Regions from separate parts of the Chryseobacterium sp. 22458 genome, predicted to be linked through region 2. Evidence: riboswitches for the same ligand, from Rfam matches in the RefSeq annotation. Region 2 holds a riboswitch; each other region holds the start of a gene.
The links. A riboswitch is a leader RNA that binds a small molecule or an ion and turns the genes downstream of it on or off. The one in region 2 is predicted to bind cobalamin.

Region 1 (3,151 bases), on a different contig from region 2:
CAAGCCTGAGGAATATAGAATATACAAAGCCTTATATGCATGACGGAAGATTTTATACCCTGGAAGCAGTCCTCAATTTCTATTCGGACCATGTGGAAGATAATCCGAACCTTGATCCGCAGCTGAAACCAAACGGACGTACGGGAATTGCGATGAATAGCCAGGAAAAACAGCAGATCATAGCTTTCCTGAAAACACTGTCCGATAAAAGTTTTATATCCAATCCAAAATTTGCAGAATAAATGAGAGAAAACATGAAGAAGATAATATTGATAATAGGCCTGGTCTTATTCAATCTGAATCAGGCAAATACCGGAGACAGTGTTTATGTTGCTCCTGAAGGCTATAACGGGATCAGTTTTTATGATGATTGTGATGCCTGTGGCTGTGCTGCAGGAAACGGATCATCCGGTTTTGAATCTTTGCTGAATCCACAATTTATAGGAATCAAATATTTTGCACAGCATTATAAGGCCAAAGAGAATTTATTTATAAAAGACCTCACTCAGGATCAGTATTTCAATACACTTCAGATCTGGGGTAAAATTCCTGTGACAGAAAAGTTAAGTGTATATGCCAGTCTGCCATTTCACTTTCACGAAAAAAAGACCATGCAGGGCGATATCAGAATCAATGGAATCGGTGATCTTAATCTGATGGGAATTTACAGGCTGATGAAGTCGGGTGATAACTTTCACCAATTGAGCGGAGGTCTTGGAGTGAAAGTCCCCTTGGGTAAATTTGATGAAAAAGGGATATCCGGTGTCAATCCGAGCTTTCAACTGGGAACCGGAAGCTGGGATTATCAGGCTGCTTTGAACTATAAATTTCAAAAAAATAAAATAGCCGTATTGATCAATACAGATTATACCATTAAAACTGAAAACAAAAAACATTACCGCTTCGGAAACCAATGGAATTATGCAGCGACCGGATTTTATCAGATCTCGGCAAATGAAAAAACCATATTTTCTGCTAAAACCGGAATTCAGGGTGAAGTGTATGCACAGAATAAACAATTTGGTGAGGGTTTGCCCAATACTGCCGGAAGTGCATTATATGGAAAACTGGGATTTGAAGCCTCCTATAAAAGGTTCAGCCTGGGAAGTGAAGTGATGCTTCCGGTGTATACCCATCTTGCCGGTGGTGATATTGAAGCAAAATCAAGGTTCAGTATATTCCTGAATATTGGAATATGACGGATCATGTAATAAACATTTTATAGATACAGATATTTTTTATGAAATGTTTTTCTGTCCCAAATAAAGAATAAAAGAATTTGTACATTCTTGGTTAATAAAGAGAGGCTATTTCATTATTGGAATAGCCTTCTTTCTGATTTTGATAAAATATTAGGAGCTTACATTGAATGTAATAAGTGGTGCCAGCTGTCATTTTTATTCTGTTGACCTAAAATTATTTCTTTATTTAAAAGTATTTTTAAAGCCTCCGGATATATAATATTGTAAATCATTTTGTTGATAACAAGATATAGCAATAATTTTCTATCTTTGCCGAAGTTTGGTGAGCCGTAAAAAGCTCTTAAAAGGGAATCCGGTGAAAATCCGGGACAGACCCGCTGCTGTAAGCTCCGCACCAAAGTTTTTGAAGAATATATCCACTGTTTTTTAATGGGAAGGATTTCAAAAATGGAGTAAGTCAGAAGACCTGCCAGAAAATTAAACGTTTGACGCTTTCGTGGAATAAAGCTTAGAACAACAATGATTCTGTGCAGTGGCAGCTGTGCTTTGTCGTTGCGTTCTTATATCCATTAGCGTCATCATTACCCTGAATGAGCTAATGGTGGCAAAACTGATTACATCTCAATTTCATAAAATTGTTTTCACCGCTTTGGTGTTGACCTCTCACTTTTTGTTTTCCCAAACAAAGAAAAAAGACAGCTTAGAAACAGAGACCATTAAGGTTATCAGCCTTTACAAAAAGAATTTCAAAGAAATTATTCCTGCACAAATCATACAGGGAGAAGAGCTTGAAAGGCTTAATAGTCACTCTGTAGCAGATGCTCTGCGGTATTTTTCAGGAGTCCAGATCAAAGACTATGGAGGTATCGGAGGTTTAAAAACAATTAATATCCGCAGTATGGGAAGCCAGCATGTAGGCGTTTTCTACGATGGCATCCAACTGGGAAATGCACAAAATGGACTTGTTGACCTGGGAAGATATTCACTGGATGACCTGGAAGAAATATCGCTGTATAACGGGCAGAAAAGTGAAATCTTTCAACCTGCAAAAGATTTCGGTTCATCAGGATCCATCTATCTCCAGCCTAAAACACCTGTGTTTAAAGGAAACAGGAAAATGAATCTGGTCATAAGAGCAAAAAGTGCTTCCATAGATCTTTTCAACCCTTCATTCCGGTTGGAACAGAAAATTTCAGACAGAGTTTCCTCAAGCTTCAGCGGAGAATTTATGCAGAGTGACGGAATTTACAGATTTCGTTACGCCAAAAAATACCCGGACGGGCAGCAGGCTTATGATACCATTGCCAGAAGACAGGATTCGGATATTAAAGCAAAACGTTTTGAAACATCCGTCAACGGAATATTCAATAACGGAAGCTGGAATGTAAGGGGGTACGGATATATTTCAGACCGGGGAATGCCTGCGCCTATTGTTAATGGCCGCTTTGGGGGCAGGGGAGCAAGACTTTCAGATGAAAATTATTTCGTACAGGCCCATCTGAGAAAAAAGCTCTTCCCTAAATTTGAAACCCAGCTGAAAGCAAAATTTGCTTATGATTATACCCATTTCATGGATACCGTTCGTTCGCAATCTATCATTTATACAGATAATGTCTATATTCAAAGGGAAGTATATCTTTCTTCTTCCAATATCTATTCTATCACCCCGAATTGGGACGTCAGCCTGAACGGAGATTTCCAGTACAATAACCTGGATGCCAATCTGGACAATTTCTCTTATCCTACCCGTTATACTACATTAGTGGCTTTGGCAACCACATATCAGTGGAACAGGTTTAAAATTCTGGGAAGCCTTTTGGGAACATTCACTTTCGAAGAAGTAGAAAAGAACAAAAGACCGGGAGACAGAAGAGAATGGACGCCGGCTGTATTTATGAGCTATCAGCCTGAGATCATTCCTGAGCTTACCCTCAGGGCTTTTTACAAGA
Region 2 (3,151 bases):
ATTCCAACCCGTAAGATTCTGTTTTACTGATATTAAAAGCCTGCCAATATCCCATAGCGGTCGGCAACCAGGCAATAAGGTTAGTGGCTCCCATATAGTAAGGAGACAGCGTAAGCCTGAAGGCTCCTATTTTAAATTCATGGGTCATATCTGCCTGAGTAGAAGTTTCCGGTTTTAAATCCTTGTTTCCTCCCGGCTCATAATAAATATCATTAAATGACGGATATCTGAAGTTTTTTGACACATTAAAGCTTACATCATACCATTTTACAGCATTCCATTTTCCGGAGACGGAATACATCACCGGAGAGTTGACATCTTCTACAAAATCTTTTTTTATTCCTCCTTCAAAACGTAAGTCTTTTGTGGCAAAATATCTCAATAATCCGGCAATAGACCCTACATTTCGGCTTACATTTCTTATTCCGCTCTGATAGCCTTCTCCTTTATTTACCTGAAACTCTCCGATCACGTTAATATTCCATTTTGAATTCAGGAAATAATTGAAATCATTTTTCAGGATGTAATTTTTTCCGGTACCACCGCTTGATTTAGGCAAATCCAGGGAACCGAAATACTGAAAATTTTCTTCCGTATAAGCAGCTTTGAATGAGTTGCTGAATTTCGTTTTATTCCAGTCCCAGGCAAGCAGACTTCTTACACTCTGGGTTTCATATTTTGTTTTTATTGCCGTATCCTCGTATACGGGATAGTGCTGTGAGGAATCAAAAAACTGACTCTGCCACGAAATTTTATGATCATCAGCTATTTTATACGAAGCTCCTACATTGAAGGTTGTATTGTAATAACGTCCATTTGTATTAATAAACTTCATATCATCCACTTCATAGTTATTCTCACTTACAGAATAATTTCCCGAAACCTTAAAACTGAACTTATCATTACTGTAAGAACCTTTCACAAAGTTATTATAGGTATTAAAAGAAGCTACTTCAGAAAACAGAGCTCCGTGAAAACCTTTATTAAAGTCAAGAGTATTATTGAGGTGAATACTTCCGCCAATGGCTCCGCTGCCATAGATAACACTTCCTCCGCCGGCTTTTATTCCGATCTGGTCATAGCCGAACGCAGCAATATTATTGATATCGCCCTGTCCTAAAAAATTAGAGTTGATATTGATTCCGTTCCAAACAAAAGCGGTCTGCTGTGCCGTAGTTCCTCTGAAAGATGGAGAAGAAACCGCTCCACGTCCATTTTCTTTAATATAAACCTGAGATTGAAATCTGAGAAGTTCGGAAAGGTTGGTTGAGTTTTTTTCAACTTCTTCTGCCGGGATGGTTTTCACGGGATGAAAGAGCTTCACTCTGCTCATCTGATTGTCGAAAACATAAACAGTATCTATGGCCTTCTCCTGTGCTAAAAGAAAACAGCCATAAGACGAAAAAAACAGTACTAAAGATCTTTTTATACCCATATTCTTTTACTTTTCCTCCGAAAGCAATATGTTTTTTTTAAAATTATAATTCCGGCAGGTCTCCTGACTTTCGCTTTCTGTACCTTCCCGTTTTCACAGTGGTTTTTTACAGAAATTTCTATTGCGATTTACAGTTGCGGGGACAGTCCGGGAGTTTCACCCGATTCCCTTTTCATTCCAAAATACTGGAAACCAAAATTTTTGCAAAGATAGTTTTTTAAATGTATTAGACAAAAACCACCAAAACACTATGTTTTCCATATAAATAAAAAGAGCAGCTGTTCTCATTACTGAAAACAGCTGTTCATACCACTACTTGTATTTAATATGAAAATTATCTTTTGATGAATTTATAAGTCTGTTGTTGCCCTCTTTTAATTGAGTATTGAAGAATATAATCCCCTTTCGATAAAGATGATACATCGATACGGTCTTCTATAGCATCAAATGTTTTCACTTTTTGCCCGACCATATTATATATTTCCGCTTTTTCAATTTTTCCTGTTCCCTTGAAATACAGAACATCAGCAACCGGATTAGGATAAATACTGATCATGTTTTTATCTTTCACTGCTTCTTTGGTAGACAGGTAGCTGGTAAGATCCAGATAAAAAGCAACCATCTGATTGGAAGAATCAGTCCCCATACCTGCAATTTTCTTTCCGTCCTGGGAAATAGCAAGAGGGAGGCCCATCGTTACTCCGTTGGTATTAATACCTAATCCCACTGTATAATCATTCAGATTGATACGTCCGCTTTCCGATGTCCAGATAAAACCTTCCCCTGACATTGGCGGTGCTCCGAATGCTCTGTAGTATCCAATAACCTTTGTACCGTCTGCAGAAATTCCTGTAGCCCCTCCTTTGAAAAAGAATGAAGCATTGGGATGCGTTATATAAGTGAGCCCGTTGGTTGCATTCCAGACATAAGGATTAGGATTTCCGGCCCCTATGATCGTGTTTCCGTCAGCAGAAATACCACCGGCTTCACCTACATTATTCCCGTTACCATCTGTAATAAACGTCTCTGTTCCGTCTACCCATTTTGCACCGCTTCTCGTACCTGTTGGCTCATCCTGCCATCCTACGATCACCATTCCGTTGGCACTGATGGCATTTGCTCTTGAACTTCTTCCCGGCACTATACTTCCCAGATCTACCACTCCACCGGTTTCATCCCATTTCACAGCATGTGCATTGGCTGCTGTAAGAAAGCCCAGTCCTACAATCGTATTTCCGTCCGGAGACATTCCCCATGTAGAGCTTACGCTCCCATCCCAGCCGGTAGGTACAAGCCCTCCTCTGTTTACCCATGTAGAGGTAGCTATATCATAAGTTGATATCTCATTAAAGCCTGTTGCAGTATTGGTAACTGAAGAAGCTATTTTCTTTCCGTCATTGGAAACAACCGTTCTTCCTGCAGCCGGATATCCGTTGGAAATCATTCCTATCTGTTCGAGTCCTCCTGCGGCAGTCCATTTATATATTCCGCCGGCACTGGTATGCATACTCACGATTCCACTGTCAGAAACTGAGCCTACATTATAATTTCCAAGGCCCATTACCGTAAGCTGTGCTTCAGTCAGATTAAAATTAAGAAAGAAATAAGCAACCAATACTTTCATTGACATTTTGTAACTTTTTCTCATATATTATTATATTTAGTATTTGGAATTATTGAAAACAATATTAATCTTATATTTACCAAAATGAAAGG
Region 3 (3,151 bases), on a different contig from region 2:
TTTCAACGTTTCAGAATGCAGATATCTTTTGTTTTCAAGGTGAATAGAAACATATGGAGTGGCAGAAGTGATCTGTATAATGTCTTCCGTATGGATGATCACATTATCTTTTCCATTATGGATAACGAATGTAGGAGAGACTGTGGCTTTTTCTGTATACACAGCATCAGGTTTCCGGACCGGGAGATATTGATAACCTAGAACAAATCCTGCATAGATAAGAACGGCTATAGAAAAGTCGTGGGTGAGTGTGTAAGAAAAGAATTTAAAAAGATCATATCTGCCCTGATAAAAAAAGAGAGACAAAATAGTTGCAATAAAAGGAAGCATTATAAGATGCACCGTAATCGGTAATATGATGAATAGTGCTGTTTTTGTATAGCTTATATGTGTTTCAGATTTCAACTTTTGATATAGAACCATTATTATGGGAATGTAGAGGACCCAAACGATCTTAAACAACAATGATTCGCTGAAATGAAAACTATAGCCGCTTCTTTTGGCCTCCCAGAAATCCTGAAACATATTTATAGTTGTAATGACAATAATGATTCCGGAAAGTATCATGAATAACTCTCCTGTATTCAAAGGAAAACGGAAGGGGGTTATCTTATTTGAAATCGGGGATGTCATCTCTTATAGTTTTTGTAGACTTTCGTTTTTTATCAAATATACTAAAATCATTGTGATGATGTTGAGTTACAAAATCTCTGTTGTTAAATCCGGAGCAATACCGCTACCTTCCGGAAATAGATTGAAGAATAAAGCTAAAACAGGGTGTTTAAAAAATATAATCAGAGATTTTATATGGTCAGTCCATGGTTGTTTTTGACTTCAGCCATGACAAATGTACTGTGCGTACTCCCGATAGAATCTACTGATCCTAGCTTATTGAATACAAAATCCTGATAATGTTTCATATCCCGGACCTGAACTTTGAGAAGAAAATCAAAATCCCCGGAAATATTATAGCATTCAGCAACTTCTTCGATTTCCAGAATTTCCTTTACAAAATCATACCCCACAGAACGGTCATGAATCTTTAATTTGATCTGGCAGAAAACAGTGAATCCACGGTTAAGCTTTTCAGCATCTAAAACAGCAGCGTATCTTTTTACAAAGCCTTCCTGCTCAAGCCTTTTTACCCTCTCAAAAACAGGGGATGGAGAAAGGCTTACCTCTCTGGCGAGCTCTTTCACAGTGAGTTTTGCATTTTTTTGAAGCAGCCTGAGAAGCTGTACGTCCTTATCATCGAGTTGTTCCACAGAATATTATTCTTTTAAATTATAAAATCGGTCAAATGTACAGAATTATATTCTTTTAAAATTATTATTAAAAGATTTGTTTGCTTAATTTAATGTGTCTAATTATTCATTTATTCTGTATGATTAATTTTACACAAAATTAAAATCTTTTATCAATGCTGTTGAGTGTTTATAAAAGAAACCGTTCTTTATATACTTCATCAAACAGGAAAGGTTTTACTTAAGGTAAATTAATAGGGAATCATGTGAGAATCATGAGCTGTCGCGCAACTGTAAGCAGCATATCAAAGGTTTCTGTCCAAAGATATCCACTGCCAAAAGCGGGAAGGATGACGGAAACCGCTGCAAGCCAGGAGACCTGCCTTTACTGAATTGACAATGCTTTCGCGGTCTGAAGCTTTTGGTCAAACAGATGATATATTGTATGCATTTTCTTTTTTGAGGATTTGCAGCATTCAGTATATCATTGTTTTCTATAGGTTTTCCGCAGAAGTATTACGAAGCATTTCAAAGAGCTTTATCATTAAGTTTAATTAAAAAAGTTTAAGAAAATGCAAACTCACATTCTGGGCTATCCGCGTATTGGTAGCAAAAGAGAACTTAAAAAAGCCTGCGAACAATATTGGTCAGGTCAAATTGTTTTGGAAGAACTTCTTGCTGCAGGAAGAAAGATCTGCAACCAAAACTGGACTATCCAAAAAGAGGCCGGGATAGACCTCATCCCGTGTAATGACTTTTCATATTATGATCAGGTATTGGATATGAGCCTTATTGTAGGTGCGGTACCATCACGTTACCACGAAGTAGTGCTTAAGAAAAACAATACTGAGCTGGATCTTTACTTTGCTATGGCAAGAGGCTATCAGAAAGAAGGATTGGATATCACAGCGATGGAAATGACCAAATGGTTTGATACCAATTACCATTATATTGTTCCTGAGTTTTACAAAAATCAACAGTTTAAACTAAGTTCGGATAAAATATTCAATGAGTTTGCCGGAGCCAGACAGGCTGGAATCAAAGCAAAACCTGTTATCATAGGGCTTGTTTCCTATCTTCTTTTGGGAAAGGAAAAAGAGGAGGGGTTTGATAAGCTGGATCTGGCAGAAAACCTTCTTCCTGTGTATATTGAAATCCTTACAAGACTTAAGGAACAGGGCGCTGAGTGGATCCAGTTTGATGAGCCGTTTTTAGCACTGGACCTAACGGAAAAAGCAAAACAAACGTATCAGTGGGTGTATGCTGAAATAAGAAAAAAGTTTCCCAAATTACAGTTTATTATTACTACTTATTTTGACGGATTAAAAGACAATCAGTCTCTTGCTGTCTCACTTCCGGTAGATGTTTTGCATATAGATCTGGTTAGAAATCCTGAGCAAATGGAAGAAATAGTGAAGATCATTCCTGAAAATTTAAGTCTTTCATTAGGCCTTGTTGACGGAAGAAATATCTGGAAGAATGATTATGAAAAGTCTTTGAAATTTATTACAGAAGCCGTTGATAAACTTGGATCTGAAAGAGTATTCATTGCTCCATCTTGTTCCTTACTTCATTCACCTTGCGATCTGGATGTTGAGACTGCCCTTAATCCTGAAATTAAAAACTGGCTGGCTTTTGCAAAACAGAAAGTAAAAGAAGTTGTTACCCTTAAAGAACTTGCTGCCGGAACAGACAATGAAAATAGTCTTGCAGATTTTGAAGAAAACAAAAAGGCTGCAGAAAGCAGAAAAACATCTTCCCTTATTCATAATGATAAGGTAAAGCAAAGAGCTCAGGCGGTCACCAAAGAAGATGCGCAAAGGAAAAATGCTTTTAAAACCCGTAAAGAAGAGCAGCAGAAAACATTACAGCTTCCTTTGTTTCCTACCACCACTATCGGATCATTT
Region 4 (3,151 bases), on a different contig from region 2:
CAAAAAATTTTCGCAATGACTTTCATCAACAAAGCATTTTATCTGTCCGCATTCAGTATTTTTTCTCTAACCTTTGTTAAAGGCCAGAATAAGGTTCCTTTTGGAGTTGTAAAAGCAGAGGAAGGATATGCCAATGTACGTGTACATAAAGATAACTACAGAAAAATTGTAGATAAAATCCGTATGCGTAAAGGGGATGTATTTGTTTATGTAAAGCCCGCTCCCGGAGAAACGGAATGGATCTGGATCAAATATCCTGAAAAACAGGATGAAGATAAGCCGTTTGTACGCTACGAAACCCTTGACAGGGAAGGGATGGTAAATAAAGAACGGATTGCTTATATAGACCAGCTTCCGGCCTATACCCCATCGAAGTCTAAGAACGGGAGATCAATGATCTTCACAGACAACTCCGACCCGAAGGTTCCTACAGCCCAGAGAAGCAAAGTAGTGATCGATGTCTACCCTTCCAATGCCGGTTACCGTAAGAAAGAAAAAGATGCAGAAGGCAAACTTCTTACCATCGACAAAGTAAAGCCATGGGGAATAGGGAATGATCTTCCTGAAGGAATGACAGAGATCAAATCGATCCGGGTACAACAGCCGGGAAGAGGTTCGGTTTTCGTAAGAGAAGCGATCAAGAATATGTTTCAGCCGACTATGGATTTTGAAAACGTAGGAGTAACCGCCCTAGACAATGATAATATTTTTCTTTATATGATCAATGGTACCGGGGAAAACAGATATACTACCCTGTGGACCATCAAGAAAGGAAGAGTGATCAGCCAGATTATTTACCATAATCCGGAATAAATTCATTATTTTTGCCCCCGAAAAGTTTAACGCTTATTCATCACAGAAACTGGTTCTGCCTAGCAGCAGATTAAAAGGGAACCGTGTGAAAATCACGGACTGTCGCGCAACTGTAAGTAACTGAAATCTTTATCAAAAGATCCACTGTGCGAGGCATGGGAAGGAGATAAAAGATGTTACAAGTCAGGAGACCTGCCTTTTTCTTAAACAAAAAACTTTCGCGATCTGAAGTTTTATTGATCTGATGGATTGTTTCAGGAATTTCCCAGGTTCCTGTCATTATTCTGTTGTTTTGATACAATTTCATTTCGCTTTAATTAATAATGAAATATGACTACAGAAGAAAGAATTGAAGCTGCCGAAACCAGAATCTTTAAAGCGGTTTTCCCAAACACCACCAACCATTATGATACTCTTTTCGGAGGTACAGCCATGCAGCTGATGGATGAAGTAGCCTTTATTGCAGCTACCCGTTTTGCAAGAAAGAGAGTAGTAACCGTAAGCAGTGACAAGATCGATTTTAAAAAGCCTATTCCTGCCGGAACGATTGTAGAACTGATCGGAAGAGTTTCATACGTTGGAAAAACCAGTATGAAAGTAAGTGTTGAGATCTACACAGAGCAGATGTATTCTTATGAAAGAGAAAAGGCTATCGTAGGTGACTTCACTTTTGTTGCCATTGATGAATTCAAAAAACCAATTCAGATTTTATAAATAGATTCGGGCGGCCTTTGGCCGCCCGAATCTATTATTTTCCTGCTTAAAATATTTACTTTAAAACCTTTTCAGTTTCCAGGCTTCTGTTCAGCAGCAGCTCAAAAGCCTCCCCCATTTCATCCGAAGCTCTTGTAATTGCATTTTCAAGCATATTTCTGATTTGTTTTTCGGTAACCCCGGCTTCTGTCCAGCTTTTTCCTGAGGTATGGGAGTTCAGAATAAACGGCATGATTCTATCAATGGAACACGCAAAAATAGCATCCGGTGTTTTCTCTTCTTCAAACTCAAGCCACAGATTAAAGAATTCCGTACGCAAAGGTTCATCCAGGATTCCAAAGATTTTTTGTGCCGAGGCTTTTTCACGCTCAAACTTTCCTACCATGGCTTTTTCATCAAAAAGAAATGTATCTCCCGCTTCAATTTCTACCAGATCATGAATGGAAAGCATTCTGATCACCCTTAAAAGATCGATATCTGCCCGGTTTTTAGCATAGGGATAAAGGATCTGCGCCAGGATAATGATCTGCCATGAGTGTTCTGCTGTATTCTCTCTTCTGGTATCATCCGCATTATAATTCCTTCTTTGAACATTCTTCAGGGCATCTACGGCCAGAATAAAATCGATCTCTTTCTGTATCTTCATCTTACTTTAATTTATTATATTCTTCTGATGAGTAAATCTTGGTTTTGGTTACCCATTTATTCTTTATTTTTTCTTTCGTAATCACTTTTACACGATCTTCATTGGTCATATCCACTTCTTTTTCAAAAACTTTATCCAGCCCTTTATTGGGGATTACGACGTATTCTGTAGTAAAAAGATCACAGCAACCGGATTTTCCGAAAGTAGTCAGGCGTTTGCGTTGGGAATCAACACCAAAAAAATCAAATCCGTTTGATGCAAGGTCTGTAAGCTCTTTACTTTTTACAAAGCTCATTCTGGTACTGTTGAAGACATATACATCATAAGAAGCACTGTGATAGTTCCCCATATTTCCGTTCCTTACGGCTATATCTTCGGTACCGTCAAAATTAAAATCATCTATGATAATAGAGTTCTGGTCTTTGGTCAGCTCCATCATTTTTCCTGGCTTTGGCTTTTGATCCGGCTTTAGGTCTATGACCAGGTCATCAGATACAAAGGTCTGCACTTTGGTATTGCTGTTATTAAACAGTTCTACTGTTCCCTTGTCTGTACACCTGCTTTCATAACAATTTTCAGAATGAATGACAGCGCTATAATTTTTCGAAACATTCTTGATTTCAAACTGATATTGTGCAAAGCACAAAGGTCCCAGAACAACGAAAGCCGACAGACTCTTAAACTTATTGAATAGATTCATAGTCATAGTATATGGATTTGAAGTGTTTTTAAATTCATAACAAAAATACGAATCATAATACCGATTTCAAAATTCAAAACCATTATCTGAAGGATTTGAAACCATTATAATTCTTTACATTCTGAAAACTTCTTTCCCACTATATACTTTGAAATAAATGAAAACTTCCCGACTTTTTATGTAGAAATGCTTTCTATATTTTGTGACTTACCCTTTAACAGTCCATCCCTTAATTTTGTTGTAGGTATTTCAAAATATTTATACATCAAAATTGAAAG

Region 1: linked by a shared signal. The riboswitch ahead of ACTJJF_RS11685 (TonB-dependent receptor plug domain-containing protein) and the one ahead of ACTJJF_RS21075 (TonB-dependent receptor plug domain-containing protein) in region 2 are both predicted to bind cobalamin.
Region 3: linked by a shared signal. The riboswitch ahead of metE (5-methyltetrahydropteroyltriglutamate--homocysteine S-methyltransferase) and the one ahead of ACTJJF_RS21075 (TonB-dependent receptor plug domain-containing protein) in region 2 are both predicted to bind cobalamin.
Region 4: linked by a shared signal. The riboswitch ahead of ACTJJF_RS00290 (acyl-CoA thioesterase) and the one ahead of ACTJJF_RS21075 (TonB-dependent receptor plug domain-containing protein) in region 2 are both predicted to bind cobalamin.

What each region holds. Positions count from the first base shown of each region.
Region 1 is NZ_JBQEOA010000003.1:151,301-154,451, reverse strand. It holds gene ACTJJF_RS11695 (cytochrome-c peroxidase) at 1-242, shown strand, start outside; gene ACTJJF_RS11690 (transporter) at 255-1,199, shown strand; cobalamin riboswitch at 1,506-1,690, shown strand; gene ACTJJF_RS11685 (TonB-dependent receptor plug domain-containing protein) at 1,801-3,151, shown strand, end outside.
Region 2 is NZ_JBQEOA010000008.1:119,730-122,880, forward strand. It holds gene ACTJJF_RS21075 (TonB-dependent receptor plug domain-containing protein) at 1-1,435, opposite strand, end outside; cobalamin riboswitch at 1,472-1,647, opposite strand; gene ACTJJF_RS21080 (T9SS type A sorting domain-containing protein) at 1,770-3,083, opposite strand.
Region 3 is NZ_JBQEOA010000001.1:1,588,075-1,591,225, reverse strand. It holds gene ACTJJF_RS07075 (LytTR family DNA-binding domain-containing protein) at 1-633, opposite strand, end outside; gene ACTJJF_RS07070 (Lrp/AsnC family transcriptional regulator) at 804-1,265, opposite strand; cobalamin riboswitch at 1,460-1,645, shown strand; gene metE (5-methyltetrahydropteroyltriglutamate--homocysteine S-methyltransferase) at 1,817-3,151, shown strand, end outside.
Region 4 is NZ_JBQEOA010000001.1:55,584-58,734, reverse strand. It holds gene ACTJJF_RS00295 (hypothetical protein) at 16-813, shown strand; cobalamin riboswitch at 847-1,027, shown strand; gene ACTJJF_RS00290 (acyl-CoA thioesterase) at 1,144-1,527, shown strand; gene ACTJJF_RS00285 (HD domain-containing protein) at 1,583-2,173, opposite strand; gene ACTJJF_RS00280 (XAC2610-related protein) at 2,175-2,879, opposite strand.